Regions from separate parts of the Pseudovibrio sp. FO-BEG1 genome, predicted to be linked through region 1. Evidence: predicted binding sites of a transcription regulator. Region 1 holds the regulator's gene; each other region holds the start of a gene.

Evidence for each region. The regulator PhoB, encoded in region 1, activates phosphate uptake and scavenging genes when phosphate is short. The targets are predictions, from matches to a motif close to TGTCATNNANCTGTCAT.
Region 2: the regulator PhoB is predicted to act here: its motif matches at 1,178-1,194, upstream of PSE_RS05655 (transcription termination/antitermination protein NusG).
Region 3: the regulator PhoB is predicted to act here: its motif matches at 1,843-1,859, upstream of PSE_RS01830 (GNAT family N-acyltransferase).
Region 4: the regulator PhoB is predicted to act here: its motif matches at 1,629-1,645, upstream of PSE_RS24520 (esterase-like activity of phytase family protein).

The regions. Positions count from the first base shown of each region.
Region 1 covers NC_016642.1:1,790,242-1,793,656, reverse strand. Annotated here, with positions in the region: gene PSE_RS08220 (GcrA family cell cycle regulator) at 1-423, shown strand, start outside; gene PSE_RS08215 (GNAT family N-acetyltransferase) at 521-991, opposite strand; gene phoB (phosphate regulon transcriptional regulator PhoB) at 1,069-1,764, opposite strand; gene phoU (phosphate signaling complex protein PhoU) at 1,985-2,689, opposite strand; gene pstB (phosphate ABC transporter ATP-binding protein PstB) at 2,725-3,415, opposite strand, start outside.
Region 2 covers NC_016642.1:1,208,650-1,212,064, reverse strand. Annotated here, with positions in the region: gene PSE_RS05660 (sugar transferase) at 10-639, opposite strand; gene PSE_RS05655 (transcription termination/antitermination protein NusG) at 1,389-1,928, shown strand; gene PSE_RS05650 (hypothetical protein) at 1,930-2,925, shown strand; gene PSE_RS05645 (glycosyltransferase family 1 protein) at 2,912-3,415, shown strand, end outside.
Region 3 covers NC_016642.1:377,880-381,294, reverse strand. Annotated here, with positions in the region: gene PSE_RS01835 (PAS domain-containing hybrid sensor histidine kinase/response regulator) at 1-1,727, shown strand, start outside; gene PSE_RS01830 (GNAT family N-acyltransferase) at 1,989-2,930, shown strand.
Region 4 covers NC_016642.1:5,439,189-5,442,603, reverse strand. Annotated here, with positions in the region: gene PSE_RS24520 (esterase-like activity of phytase family protein) at 1-1,549, opposite strand, end outside; gene PSE_RS24515 (YafY family protein) at 1,672-2,421, opposite strand; gene PSE_RS26815 (hypothetical protein) at 2,491-2,823, shown strand; gene PSE_RS24505 (DNA alkylation repair protein) at 2,816-3,415, shown strand, end outside.

The DNA.
Region 1 (3,415 bases):
GGGCGTGCTAAATCAGGGGGCGGTGCAACCAAGACGAGAAAGGCAACTGCCCCAGCGGCAAGAACAGCTTCTCCAATTAAACCGACAGTGACCGAAGCGGTCGCAGCAGCAGCTCCCTCTCCTACTCCTCGACAAGTTCAGCCAACAGTGGCAGGCGCCAACGCTCTTAAAGTTGAGCCAATTGAAACGATCGAGACCGAAATCGCTCCCGTCCCAGTCGCAGAAATCTTTATTCCGGTTTCCGAACGCGCATCCATCCTGACATTGAACGAACGCACCTGTAAGTGGCCAATTGGCGATCCGGGTTCTGAAGACTTCTACTTCTGCGGTCGTCAGTCAGATGCAGGCACACCGTATTGCGCGCATCACCGCAGCATTGCCTATCAGCCAGTCAGCGACCGCCGCAACCGCCGCGCCAGCTAAAACAGACTGAAAGCAAGCGCTATGAGCCGGGTCCAGTGCCCGGCTTTTTGCTGTCTGGATGCCTGTTTTGTAACGACTATCCGCCTGTGACTGTGACCTAGTGTTTGTGAGCGCTGAAAGTCTGGCGGGTGACATTGCCCCAGTACGGGTCGTTGTAGCTGTCTTCCTGATAGTGGCCTGAGGTGTAGTCGTTCACCACAGCGCGCCAGAAGGCGGTGGCGTGGTCCGCGCCTTCAATCTGCTTGATCTGCCAGTTGCCGGGCATCTGATCAAACAGCGCGCCGGCAAACTGCAAGCCCAGCTTGTGTCGGCGATAATAGGGGACGACGTAGAACTCACAGACTTCGAACCCCTCCTGCTCATCCTGTTTGATGGCGGCCAGTCCTGCCGGGAGGTCGTCGCTGTACACCAGATAGCCGATGATGTTGCCTTCCAGCAGCGTGTCCTTAGCGAACAGACCGTTGGCGTCAGGCTGTTTGTGTGTGAGAGGCGAGAACTCTGCCTCGTAAGCCTGGCAGAGATTGTCGTAGATATGAGCGGTTGCTCTATCAACCGTCTTGATTTTCATTTGTTTTCCGCATTGTTTTTAGTCTGCATCTCCGGATCAGAGATGCAGTTTCACAATGCGCATATAGCAGAAATCGATTACCCGACAGCAAACTGGTCGTTGAACGCGTATCCGGCGCCGCGGACGGTGCGGATTGGGTCTTTCATGCGGCCTTTATTAATGGCTTTACGCAGGCGGCCCACATGGACATCCACGGTGCGCTCATCCACATAGACATCATGTCCCCACACGCCGTCGAGCAGTTGCTCGCGGGAGTAGACGCGGCCCGGTGCGCTCATGAGGAACTCCAGCAGGCGGAATTCGGTTGGGCCGAGGTGGATTTCGCGGCCAGTTCTGCGGACGCGGTGGGTTTCGCGGTCCAGCTCAATATCACCGGACTTGAGCATGGTGGAGACAACTTCCGGCAATGCACGGCGGAAGATCGCTCGCACGCGGGCCATAAGCTCCGGAATGGAGAAAGGTTTGACGACGTAATCATCGGCTCCGGTTGCCAAACCGCGGATGCGTTCAGACTCTTCACCACGCGCTGTGAGCATGATGATTGGCATTCGTTCGGTTTCTGAACGTGCCCGCAGACGGCGGCAAAGCTCGATACCGGAGAGGCCGGGCAGCATCCAGTCCAGCAAGAGCAGGTCCGGCTGGCTTTCTTGCAGCAGGAGTTCCGCCTCATCTCCTCTTGCGCATACGTCGACATTGTAGCCTTCCGCTTCGAGATTGTATCTCAGCAGCAGGCTTAAAGGTTCTTCGTCTTCTACAATCAGTATCTTAGGCATACCCTAGTGCTCTCTTTGCACCTTCTGTTGTAAAGCAGTTTACCGCCATCACTGTGCATGTAAACCACTTTAACCTTTTGTAGTTGCGTCTTTTCTTATCAGAAACACGAAGTCGCCCTCTGATTTGACACATGAAGTGCCGCGTAATGAACCCGACACTCCAAACCTTGTTCAACGTGGTCGCCTTCCGGGCTTGCAGCTTCCCGGAGAGCGGCACGTCTCAGACAGCGCTGCTGTCTGCCAGTTCGTCCGTTTTTGGACGATCAGCCGGAAGCTGATTTCCGGAGATCATGTAGTAGATGTTCTCGGCAATGTTGGTCGCATGGTCACCGATGCGCTCGATGTTCTTTGCACAGAACAGCAGGTGGGCACACATGGTGATGGAGCGTGGATCTTCCATCATGTAGGTGAGCAGCTGACGGAACAGACTGGTGTACAGCGCATCTACCTCATCATCGCGCAAATGTACGCGCTGAACGACTTCCAGATCGCCGGAAGTATAGGCATCGAGAACGGCTTTGAGCTGTTCCAACGCCAGATCGGACATATGCTCCACGCCGACAGCAAGCTGCTTGTTGTTGAACTCACTCTCAATTGCGAGCGTCCGCTTTGCAATGTTCTTGGCCATGTCGCCAACGCGCTCCAGATCGTTGGAGATGCGCATGGCGGCGATGATGTCGCGCAGGTCGCTTGCCATCGGCTGGCGGCGTGCGATCACGGAGATGCACAGCTCTTCCAGCTCAGCCTGCATGTTGTCGAGGCGTCTGTCCGCCGCAATGGTGCGGGTTGCCAGCTCGCGATCCTGTCTCAGCAGTGCGCTGACGGCATCATGTACCAGCGTTTCTGCGAGGCCGCCCATTTCGACGACACGTCCGGCCAGCTCTTTCAGTTCTTCATTGAAGGACGAGACGATATGATCTTTCATCGGATGATCTCCTTAGACCTCCTTGCCTATTATTTTTAACCGAAACGGCCAGTGATGTAATCCTGCGTGCGCTGGTCTTTGGGGTTGGTGAAGATGTCGTTGGTCAGCCCCTCTTCCACCAGTGTCCCTAAGTGGAAGAATGCAGTGCGCTGCGAAACACGCGCCGCCTGCTGCATGGAGTGGGTTACGATGACGATGGTGTAGTTCTGGCGCAACTCATCGATCAGCTCTTCCACTTTAGCGGTGGCGATCGGGTCAAGCGCAGAACATGGCTCATCCATCAGGATCACTTCCGGAGACACTGCGATTGCGCGCGCGATGCACAGACGCTGCTGCTGACCACCGGAGAGGCCGGTTCCCGGCTCATCCAGACGATCTTTCACTTCCTCAAACAGACCGGCGCGCTGCAGGGAGCTGGCAACGATCTCTTCCAGATCGGCCTTGTTTTGCGCCAGACCGTGAATGCGTGGGCCGTAAGCCACGTTCTCGAAGATAGATTTCGGGAACGGGTTTGGCTTCTGGAACACCATGCCAACACGGGCCCGCAGTTCCACCACATCAATGCGTGGGTCGTAGACATCATCGTTGTCGAGAAGGATGTCACCTTCCACGCGGCAGATGTCGATGGTGTCGTTCATGCGGTTGAGGCAGCGCAGGAAGGTGGACTTGCCGCAACCGGATGGGCCGATCAGCGCGGTCACCTGATTTTTGCGCACATCCAGATCC
Region 2 (3,415 bases), 580 kb from region 1:
TTTAATGAGTTATTCAAACTGCTCTGTGACGATCTCATCTCCGCGGAACTCAGGCATAGTTGCATGGCCTACTGCGTTGATGCCTTCACGCCTGAAAACGATTATGAACGTAAGAAAGATGATCTTAAGGTCCAGCCAGAAGCTCTTGTTCTCGACATACCAGACATCAAGCTCAAAACGAGATTCCCAGTCGAGGCTGTTTCTGCCATTGACCTGGGCCCAACCAGTTATGCCTGGCTTCACCAAATGTCGACGCAACTGACGTTCTGAGTAGAGCTCTAAGAAGCTTGCAAGCTGAGGGCGTGGTCCTACAATCGACATGTCGCCCTTCAAAACATTAATGAAGCCAGGCAGTTCATCGATGCTCCAAACACGGAGAAACTTGCCAAAGCGTGTTAAACGCTCAGCGTCTGGTAGCAACGCGCCATGCTCATCGCACTCGTCTGTCATGCTTCTCAGCTTGTAAATCTGGAAATTTCTACCAGCCTGCCCCGTTCGTGTTTGCTTGAATATTATTGGTCTTCCGAGTTTAACTCCCACAAGCAGTGCGGTAATCGCCAGAATTGGCAGAGTGATAGTTAGGACTGCCAGGCTGAACATAATATCGAAAGCCCGGGTCATGTAGTCTTGGTACTTCATTTAACAACCCCTCAGAATAATTGAAGGAAATGCGTAGTATTCGCCGCATTTGCCTCCTCAAAGGAGCCGCCCTGATACAAATTGCTTTTTATGTACTCGCTGTTTGCTGAGAATCACTCTTTCGAAAATCAGGAATAAAACAAGAGCATGAAACAAATCGCTCTCTCTTAGCTGTGAGTTGGAACAAATTGCTAGAATAAACCCACCCAACCTGCAGTAGTCGCAAATACACCCCCGAATCACATCACCACTGACGCTCAGATCTACTAGAGCAGAGAAAAAGCACGGCTACGCCATAAATCATGATTGGCATCATTGCTTGTTTTTACTGGAATTTTAATGAGTTCAAGCTTGTATACTTGAAGGTTTGACTGAACAACTGGAACGGAAATGATAGGGTCAAACTAGTAGATTTCTACTTATTCCCTTTATTCCCACCCATATTTCAGTTTATCATTTTAGATACAGTGATTTTTCAACGATTGTCTTGGCATTTATTTTCAGATTACGTTTCTAATCGACTCACCATGCAATTGTGAAAACCCTTGCATGACAATAGTTTATCAGCAAATCACCTAATCAACGCCACACAACATTTGAGTGGTGGTGCGGTAGCCGTTGCTTTTCAGGCTCCAAAATGAAGCTTCCATCAGTTGATGGACACCTACTTATGGTTCCTTCAACTCAACTGATCGACCGACTTCAATGCACCAATTTGCCGAACATCCCTAGTCACTCTTGAGGTAGACATGATTGCTACTGTCGAAAATGATCCCAATCATTGGTTTCTTGTTCAGCTGAAACCCAACGGATTTGACATGGCGCTGCGCAATTTACTTAGGCAAGGTATCGGCTGCTTTATGCCCCTTCAACCGGGTGGAGCTTCGCAGCCTTCCAGAGGCAAAACTGCGCGTCTACGGCCTCTTTTTTCCGGTTACCTGTTCGTCAACTTTGATCCACTCAGTGGCAAATGGCAGTCGGTAAACAACACCAAAGGCGTGACGCGACTGGTCGGGTTCGGGAATGGGCTACCTTCGCCAATTCCTGCAGCACTTATCGAGGGGTTGCAGGCTCGTTGCGACAGCAAAGGCGAGCTGTTGCCGATTGATGATCTGGTCGTCGGAGAGAAGGTTCGTATCGTTGCCGGACCATTTGCAAACTATATCGTTGAAGTAGAAAAACTGCCGGACACAACACGCGTTGGTGTCTTGTTTGATATGCTTGGCAGAACGGCACGCGCCACAGTTCCTGTAAGGGACCTAATCCGTTGCGGGAGTAGAGCTGCCTGAGATGGCATCCCTTCTAGATTTTCACTGCGTTTCAGATAGCCGCTGGCAAGCCTTGTTGGCATTGCGGCAGATCTATCCAACCTACTCGCCAAAACGTAGAGCTTTGTGGTTGTTGAACGCACTTAACCAGATCAGCCTGCGGTTGCGTCCAGTAGGATTTAAGCTTCTTACAGATTTTGAGCTCAACCTGCTTCCAACCTTGAAAAAGAGCCAGACACGAGCATTTCTTCTACACAAGATGTTTCAGAATGAGCGTGTTTATATCTTTGATTTTGAACCCGAAGACCGAATGATTTCAGTTACTAAGCTGGCGCGAAGTAAGCGGTCGTCTCAAGGATTGGAGCGAGAGGCAAAACATCTAAGCGATATTGCCGAGAACACAGCCCTTTCGGTACCTGAAGTCCTCAAATTTTCCAGATGGGATGAGGGTGCCCTCCTTCAAGTAAGCGCAGCTCCAAAAGACTTTCAGATTTATGACAAGACCTTCCCTGTTCCGCAGAACGTGCTAGTGGCCATCAAAAAGCTAGAAACACTATCCGAGTTACCCGCAAAGGAGTTGTCTTTTTGGCAGCGAATGTTTGGCCGGATCACAGAACCATCCCTCAAGGCCCTGGCTGATAACGTTTCTCCTGAGCAGCGATTTGCAGTTGGAGCAGCACATGGAGATCTGGGATCTGAAAACATCTTCACACGCGGCCCTTCCAAAAATCTTGAAGATTTTCTGGTGATCGACTGGGAAGCCTATGACAGCAAAGCCCCAGAACTGACGGATCAGGTTGGATTATGGCTCGGTCAACGGCATCGCAGTTTCAAGTCAATGAAGAAGCTAAACAGAGCTGCACTAGCTCATGCATTTCTAGAGGATTTTAAAGAAAAGAGCGGTGGCATCGAGGCTGCCCTATTAGCCCTCACATACCTCGCTTACAACGGAATCGATTTGGCACAGTCCTTAATTGGAGATACCGGAGCACTGAAGCAAACACATGATCCTGCTTGATAATATCATCTTCGAACTTCAGCGTTTTGGTGGCATTTCTAAGTACTGGGCGAAAACCATCGAGCGTGTTGATGCCTCAGATCTCAACATCTCCTTTCTTGAGAGTGAGAGAGCCTCCCAAAACTTCTTCCGCTCAGGTCTGCGATTGACCCATCCGCAGCAGGCTGAAGATGGCGGACCAACAAAGCGTCGATTGACCCGTTCAAAACAACACTGCGATATCTTCCATTCAAGCTATTACCGCACCTCCCGAAACGCGCGGGCTAATGTTGTTACAATCCATGATTTCATGAATGAGAAGTATCCGACCAGCTTGCGTGATAAGGCCTTAGCCTATCTAAAGAAACAGGCCTGTCATCGCGCAGATGCTATTGTCGTCGTTTCTGAGCAGACCCGTCGGGACTTATTGGAAGCGTATCCATTTGTAGATCCAGGCTGCGCTCACGTGACCTACAATGGTGTTGATGAAGAGTTCTATCCCGAACCACTA
Region 3 (3,415 bases), 1.4 Mb from region 1:
TCACGCCAGAACTTGAAGAAAGCGCCGCAGGAACAACGGAAGATGTTGCCTTGCGCACGAAGCACGGTACTCGTTGGTATTCGCTGCTGCGTTTGAGCATTCGTGACGGCAGCGGTGGTGCTCCGATTATCCAATGGATCCTCACGGATGTGACAGACCGGCGACACGCAGAGCAAAAGCTACGTGCAGACCGGGACCATGCCGCAAATGCCAGTGAAGCTAAATCTCGGTTTCTCGCAATGGTTAGTCATGAAATCCGAACGCCGCTCAATGGCGTGCTGGGCATGGCCGATTTGCTTGACGACACTTCAACAACTGCCGAGCAGCAGAACTACATCAACGCTATCAGAACATCTGGCTCAACGCTTCTGATGCTGATTGATGAGGTCCTTGATTACTCAAAGATCGAGGCCGGAAAACTGGAATTGGAGACCGGAACGATAGAACTGACGCCGTTGATCGAGCGTGTGGTGGAACTGTTGTCTCCCAAGGCTCATGCCAAAGGGCTTCAGATCGGTTCTTACATCGCACCGGAAGTCCCGGAGACGATCCAGAGCGATCCAGCACGGCTTCAGCAGGTGCTCTACAATCTGGTCGGCAACGCAATCAAGTTCACGGAGCAGGGCGGTGTTTCACTGGTCTTGCAGGTGTCGCAGGATTCCGCTGGCAATCATATTTTGGAGTTTGCAGTAAAAGACACTGGCCCTGGAATGGATGACGTGACTGCAGCGCGCATCTTCCGGGAGTTTGAACAAGGTGAATATGGACGCGACCGCAAGTTTGATGGTGCCGGATTGGGACTGGCGATTTCCAAGAGACTTGCAGAGTTGATGGGCAGCTCGCTGACTGTTCAAAGTCAGCTCGGATGTGGTTCGACGTTCCTTCTTGAAATGCCACTCGATCAGATTGTCGATGAGGCTATTGAAGAACATTCAGAGCACATTGCAATCCTGACCAGTAATCATATTGAAGTTGATCTGGTTCAGAGAACTCTGATCAGCAACGGTTTTGTTCATACCCGAGTGCTTGATCCAGAAGATTTAGAAGCAAATCTGCTTAGAGCACAGCTTGATCGCCTGTTGGTTGGCGAAGAGTATGTTGAGCGTATTCGCGACTTCTACCAGCAGCATTCTACTCATGCTCCTGAGATCATCGTGTTCATCAAACCTCAGGAACGAGCTCGCATTGCCGATATCAAAACTGGCGAGTTTTCTGGCTACCTGACACGTCCTGTACGCCGCGCATCTTTGTTGCGCGTCATTGCGCTTGGTCTCGAAGTTGAAGAAACGGATGAGCAAAGCAGTGCGCTTCCAGAGGAGATCAAGCAGACGACAGAACCGCAAGAGCGCGTGCCTCATCTCAATGTTCTTGTGGCAGAAGACAATCCGATCAACTGGATGCTGGTCAAGGCGCTACTAAGCAAACTGGGGCACCACGCGGAGCTCGCTGAAGATGGGCATAGGGCTGTCACTCTCAGCACAACCGGAACATTTGATGTGGTTCTGATGGATCTGCACATGCCAGGCCTTGATGGACTGGAAGCGATTTCCCAAATTAGAGGCAGAGAGGATAGTTCTGCGGATCAGGTTCCAATTTATGTTGTTTCAGCAGATGTTATGCCGGAGGCAAAAGAAGAGGCCCTAAAAGCTGGTGCAGATGGATTTTTGAGCAAACCCCTAAAAAAGCAGGATCTCGAAGCTGTGCTAAAGCGGTATGCTAAGGGGTAACTTGGTATATTTAGCCTGTTCAATATCAAGAGGCGGTTGTTATACTCAGGTTAACTGTGGTGACAGCATGGTTTAGCAGATATGGGCACGCTTAAGCGGATAAATGTTGGTGTTATGTCACTCAACTGTCCTAAAACGAGCTTATATCAGAGATTGACTACCCAAAATTGACATGGGTTACTCGATTGGTGCAAATTCAGAAAGGCGTTCTCATTATTGCAATGTTTTTTAAACACCTAAGCAATATGAGATATTTATAGTATGGCTGGATCTGGACATCTTTCCCCGATGAAAGTCCTAAGAAAAATCACACCGAACAAGCTTGCAGGGCGACCTGCGCCGCGGTGGATCCCACAGGCAATGCTGGGAAAAATGCCGGAGGCAGGACAAAGCCTCGGTAAGATTGGACCGCTTGAAGTTCGCCTTTCCAATGGCGCTAAAGAACTCAAGATGTCTCAGCGTTTGCGCTACGAAGTGTTTTACGAAGAGATGTCTGCGATTGCAGATGCTCAAACACAGCTGAGCCGCCTTGATCGCGACAGTTACGACGAGATCTGCGATCATTTGCTGGTAGTGGATCACAACAGTCAGGTTCGTAATAAACCGTTCTCCAAACTGAAGCCCCAGATTGTTGGCACATATCGCCTTCTCCGTCAGGAACTGGCTGAGTTGAACGGCGGTTTCTATACGGCTGGCGAGTTTGATATTCAGGGCATCTTGGATCGTCACAGCGACCTGAATTTCATGGAGCTTGGTCGCTCCTGTGTTCTGAAGCCTTATCGCACCAAGAAGACCGTTGAACTGCTATGGCATGGCATCTGGTCTTATGTGTTGATGCATAATGTAGATGTGATGATTGGTTGTGCTTCGATTGAGGGCACCGATCCTGATCTGCTTGCAGAACAGCTTTCCTTCCTGCATCATTTTGCCGGAGCTCCAGAAGAGTGGCGAGTTTCAGCACTTCCTGACCAGTATGTGGACATGAACCGCATTCCTAAAGATCAGGTAGATCAACGAGCTGCGCTGCGTTCATTACCGCCGCTCATCAAGGGTTATCTGCGCCTTGGTGCCTTTATCGGTGATGGTGCTGTGATTGACCACCAGTTTGGCACGACTGATGTGCTGATTATTATGCCGGTTTCCAAGCTGAACTCGCGTTACGTGAATTACTATGGCGAGGATGCTAGTCGTTATTCCAGCTAGGTTCTCAAAAGCGTCCCATTCAATGAAGGGCGGGTTTCCGCCCTTATTGTTTGCGTCAATATCGATATACGCTCTGCAGTTTTGGTCACTGATCCTCGCAATTCGCGTGAATGGTTTAACGCAGAATTAAGCCTGTTTCCCTAAAATCGTTCGTGTTTTGTATCCAGGTTACAGTCTCCCTCCCAAGCAGTCTGTGGCCTGTGTTTGTTCAGGCATGCTCGGTCTTATCTGATCGCCATCGCCTGAGATAAGTGATTAGTATCGGGGTGATTTGGAGTTATGGCGACTGGCCAAAATGGAAATGGCAGAAAACGGAGGCCTGTGCGCCCCGGGCAACGCCCTTCCGGCAGACCACCTCAGCAACCCGGTGCCGGTCAGCCTAAACGTCCCCCACAATCACAGCGTCCTCGTTTGCAAGGCGTAGCACTGCGGCCTGAAGACGACGAGGATTACATCCGCCGTCCAAACAGGGTTGCGGCTACGAA
Region 4 (3,415 bases), 1.8 Mb from region 1:
GGGCGATGCCTTCCAGATCGTACTTTTTCGCGGTGCCGCCTGTCAGGTCCATGTGGCCTGTGATTTCAACCGGCTGCTTGGAAACGTCCAGCGTGAAGATGCGGGCTTTGTCGTAGAAGCTGTCAGAGACGGCATAGAGTTTGTTGGCGTCGTCTTTGTCTGCCACCATGCCGGAGATTGCGCCCCAGCCGATTGGTGCGTTGGTTTCCGGATCGATGTTGGAGACCAGCTGCGGGTACTCAGCAGATGTTGCACCAAACTCGTAGAGGCCAACGTGGGCGCGGACCTTGTCTTCTGCATTGTCCTTCTCGTTGGCGACAACGAAGAGGTTGCGGGATGGGATCGCCAGCAGGCCTTCCGGGCCGATGTGGGTTGGCAGGAACTGGACGAACTCAGGCTCAGCGCCTGTATCGCGATAGACAGCGACGAAGTTTCCGCGCTCGGAGTTTACGAAGATCAGAGTCTCGCCACCGAACTTACCAACAGTTACGCCCTCAGGCTCAGTGCCCTTCTTGTGCGCGCGCTTGGCAGGGTAATGCCCGCGGGACATAGCCAGATGTTCCATCTGGTTGCCGCTGTCAAACTCGATGGTGCCATCCTTGTTCCAGATGGTGAAGCCGCGAGAGCCGCCTTTGTAATCCCCTTCGTTAGCTGTCACAAAGCGATTGTCATCAATCCACGCCACAGCATCCGGTTCACGAGGAACATCCACCTTCGAACCCGACGCATCAGAGAGACGCGCCTTCTTAACCGGCACGTTTTCAACGGTTGCTGTACCCGCAGAGAAGTGGTTGATTATCTTACCGGAATTCAGATCCACGATAGCGAGGTGGTTGTTTTCCTGAAGAGTTACAACAGCTTCGCCCTTGCTGTTGATGGCGACATATTCTGGCTCCGGATCATCGCCACCTTCTGCCGCAAGACCTGTCATTTCCACGATACGAACAGCATCGCAGTTTGTTGGCATGCCGTTTTCGTCTAGGTCGAAGATAGTTAGAAAACCTGCTGGCAGCTGAGGTAAAGCGCCGTCGTTCAGGTCTTCGTCACGTTCGTTTTCAATAGCGATTGCGAGGAACTTGCCGTCTTTGGAAATAGCTACAGAGTCAGGCTGGCCTTTGACATCGCACTTTGCGGAGATCTGTTTGGTCGCCAAATCGATGATAGCGAGGTAACCGGAAGGCTTGGTGTAGCTTTCGGAGGTGTTCACGCCTGCAAGCGCATACTTGCCTGAAATCGCTACAGAAGTTGGTTCACCGCCGAGAGCTGTACGCTCTGCTGGAACTGGCTGCGCGGCGTTGGAAGCATCGAGGAAGACGATCTCATTCTGAGGGCCATCGGTGAAGGCAAGGGTCATGCCGTCTTCGGAAGCGGCGATGATTTCCGCCACGGTTTCAGACTTGCGGTCTACGCCTTCAGCCAGTGTTTCGTAAACCGGCATGGTCGCGATGCGTTTAAAGAATTTTGCTTCAGATGCTGTTGCAGCGGAAAGGCCTGCTGCCAACATGGCAACCGAAATGCCGCCCATAAGTGAAGTGCGAAGAACGCGCATGAAAATCCCCTGTCAGAAGAGTTTTGCGGTTAAGTGCTTTCTGGTTAGGGGCCCCGCATGGCAGGCCTATGAATGTTTGTTGAAGCTTTGATGACGTCGCGTGAAACCCAGAGAAACTGCACTTACGGGGTTGTTGGTTCTATGCCGTCGATGGCGTCTATGAAGGGTTGTTTGGGTTTTAGGGGGAAGCTTTTTTCGAGCATTTGGGCGGATTTTATGCGGTCGAGGCGGAAGGTACGGACGGCGTCGCGCAGGTGGTCCCAGGCCATGATGTACCAGACCGGATAGCTCAGGAAGAGGTAGTGCGGTTCGATGGTACGCTGGGAGAGATTGCCGTTTTGATCGCTGTACTCGATCTGGATGCATTTGCTCATCAAAAAGGCTTCGTTGATCGGGCTCATGGCCTCGCTGTCGATTTCCTCAAAGGATCCGTAGACATAGACTGAAGCCGTTCCCCCAATCCAGATGCGAGACTTCAGGGTGTCGACACGTGAGCGAAGTTCTGGAGAGAAAGAGGCGATTAGTTTTCGGCGGATTGGTTTGAGGTTGGCCAGCAGGAGAGGGGAGTGCATGCTCTCAGCGATGGCGAGGCAGATGAGCAGATCGATGGCCTCTTTATACTCCAGCTTGAGACGACCAACTCCCCAACGGGATTGCAGGCGAATGCCGCCGCCGCGGCCTTTGTCCGCTTCGATTGGCAGGCCGCGTTCGCGGAGTAACTCCAGATCCCGGAACAGGGTTCTTTGAGAAATACCGAGTTCTTTCGCTAGATCATGGGTTGTCGGGCACTCGCCGGACTTCAGCAGCGTCTCGATTTGTTCAAGTCGATCTAGGCGCTCCAGCGCGGTTGCTCTGGTTCTCTCTGTGGTCATGAAAGAAATGTGTCATTAAATGGCATATTTGTCCATACAAACGGGTCATCGAGACTTTTAAGGATAATAATGATGACCAACCAAGTGATTGAGTTTGCTCCTTTTCATCTTGCTGCTGATAAGACGGAAGCGGATCTTATCGCTGCGTCTGAGCGGTTTCAGAGTGAATTTTTGGATGGGCATAAGGGCTTTGTGCGTCGTTCACTGGTGAAGCATGAGGATGGTGCCTATGCTGATATTGTGGTTTGGGCGGACAGCAGCGCGAGTGAGCGGGCATTTGCTGCGGCTGGTCAGCACGAAGCCGGGCAGGCGTATTTTTCAATGATCGATATGAGCCGCGAGCATCAGCCACGTAAAGCGGGTGCAATGGAGTTTTTTAGCGTGGTGGGGACTTATGGCTGAGCCATTTAAAGAGGTTTTCAATCAAGCCTCTATTCAACGTGTGGCCTCTGCTTTGGCGAGGGTTCATCCTGCGTTTGACAGTGCTGGTTTTATGGTTGAAGCGCTGGAGGGATTGAGTGACCTGGAGCTGAAGGAGCGCTCACTTCATTTGGCACGTTGTCTGCGTCGTTATCTGCCGGAAGATTACAGCGATGCGCTCTGGATCATGATGGCGACGCTTTCTGCCCCGCTGGCTATGGATGACGAGCCTGTCTGGGAGCATGAAGGGGATGGGCTCTATGGTTTCATCACTATGCCGTACTCAGACTATGTTCTGCTTTATGGTCTGGAGCACTTTGAGCTTTCCATGGCGGCCATGAAAGAGATGACCAGTAGGTTCTCTGCTGAGTTTGCTATTCGTGCCTTCATTGAGCGCTATGAAGATGAAGCGATGGTGTTGTTGACTGAATGGGCCAAGGATGAAAGCGCCCATGTTCGGCGGCTCGTTTCTGAGGGGACGCGACCACGGTTGCCATGGGGGCAGCGGTTGAAGGGGTTCATTGAAGCGCCGGAGAAGTGTTTGCCTTTGCTGGAGGCGTTGAAGGATGACGAA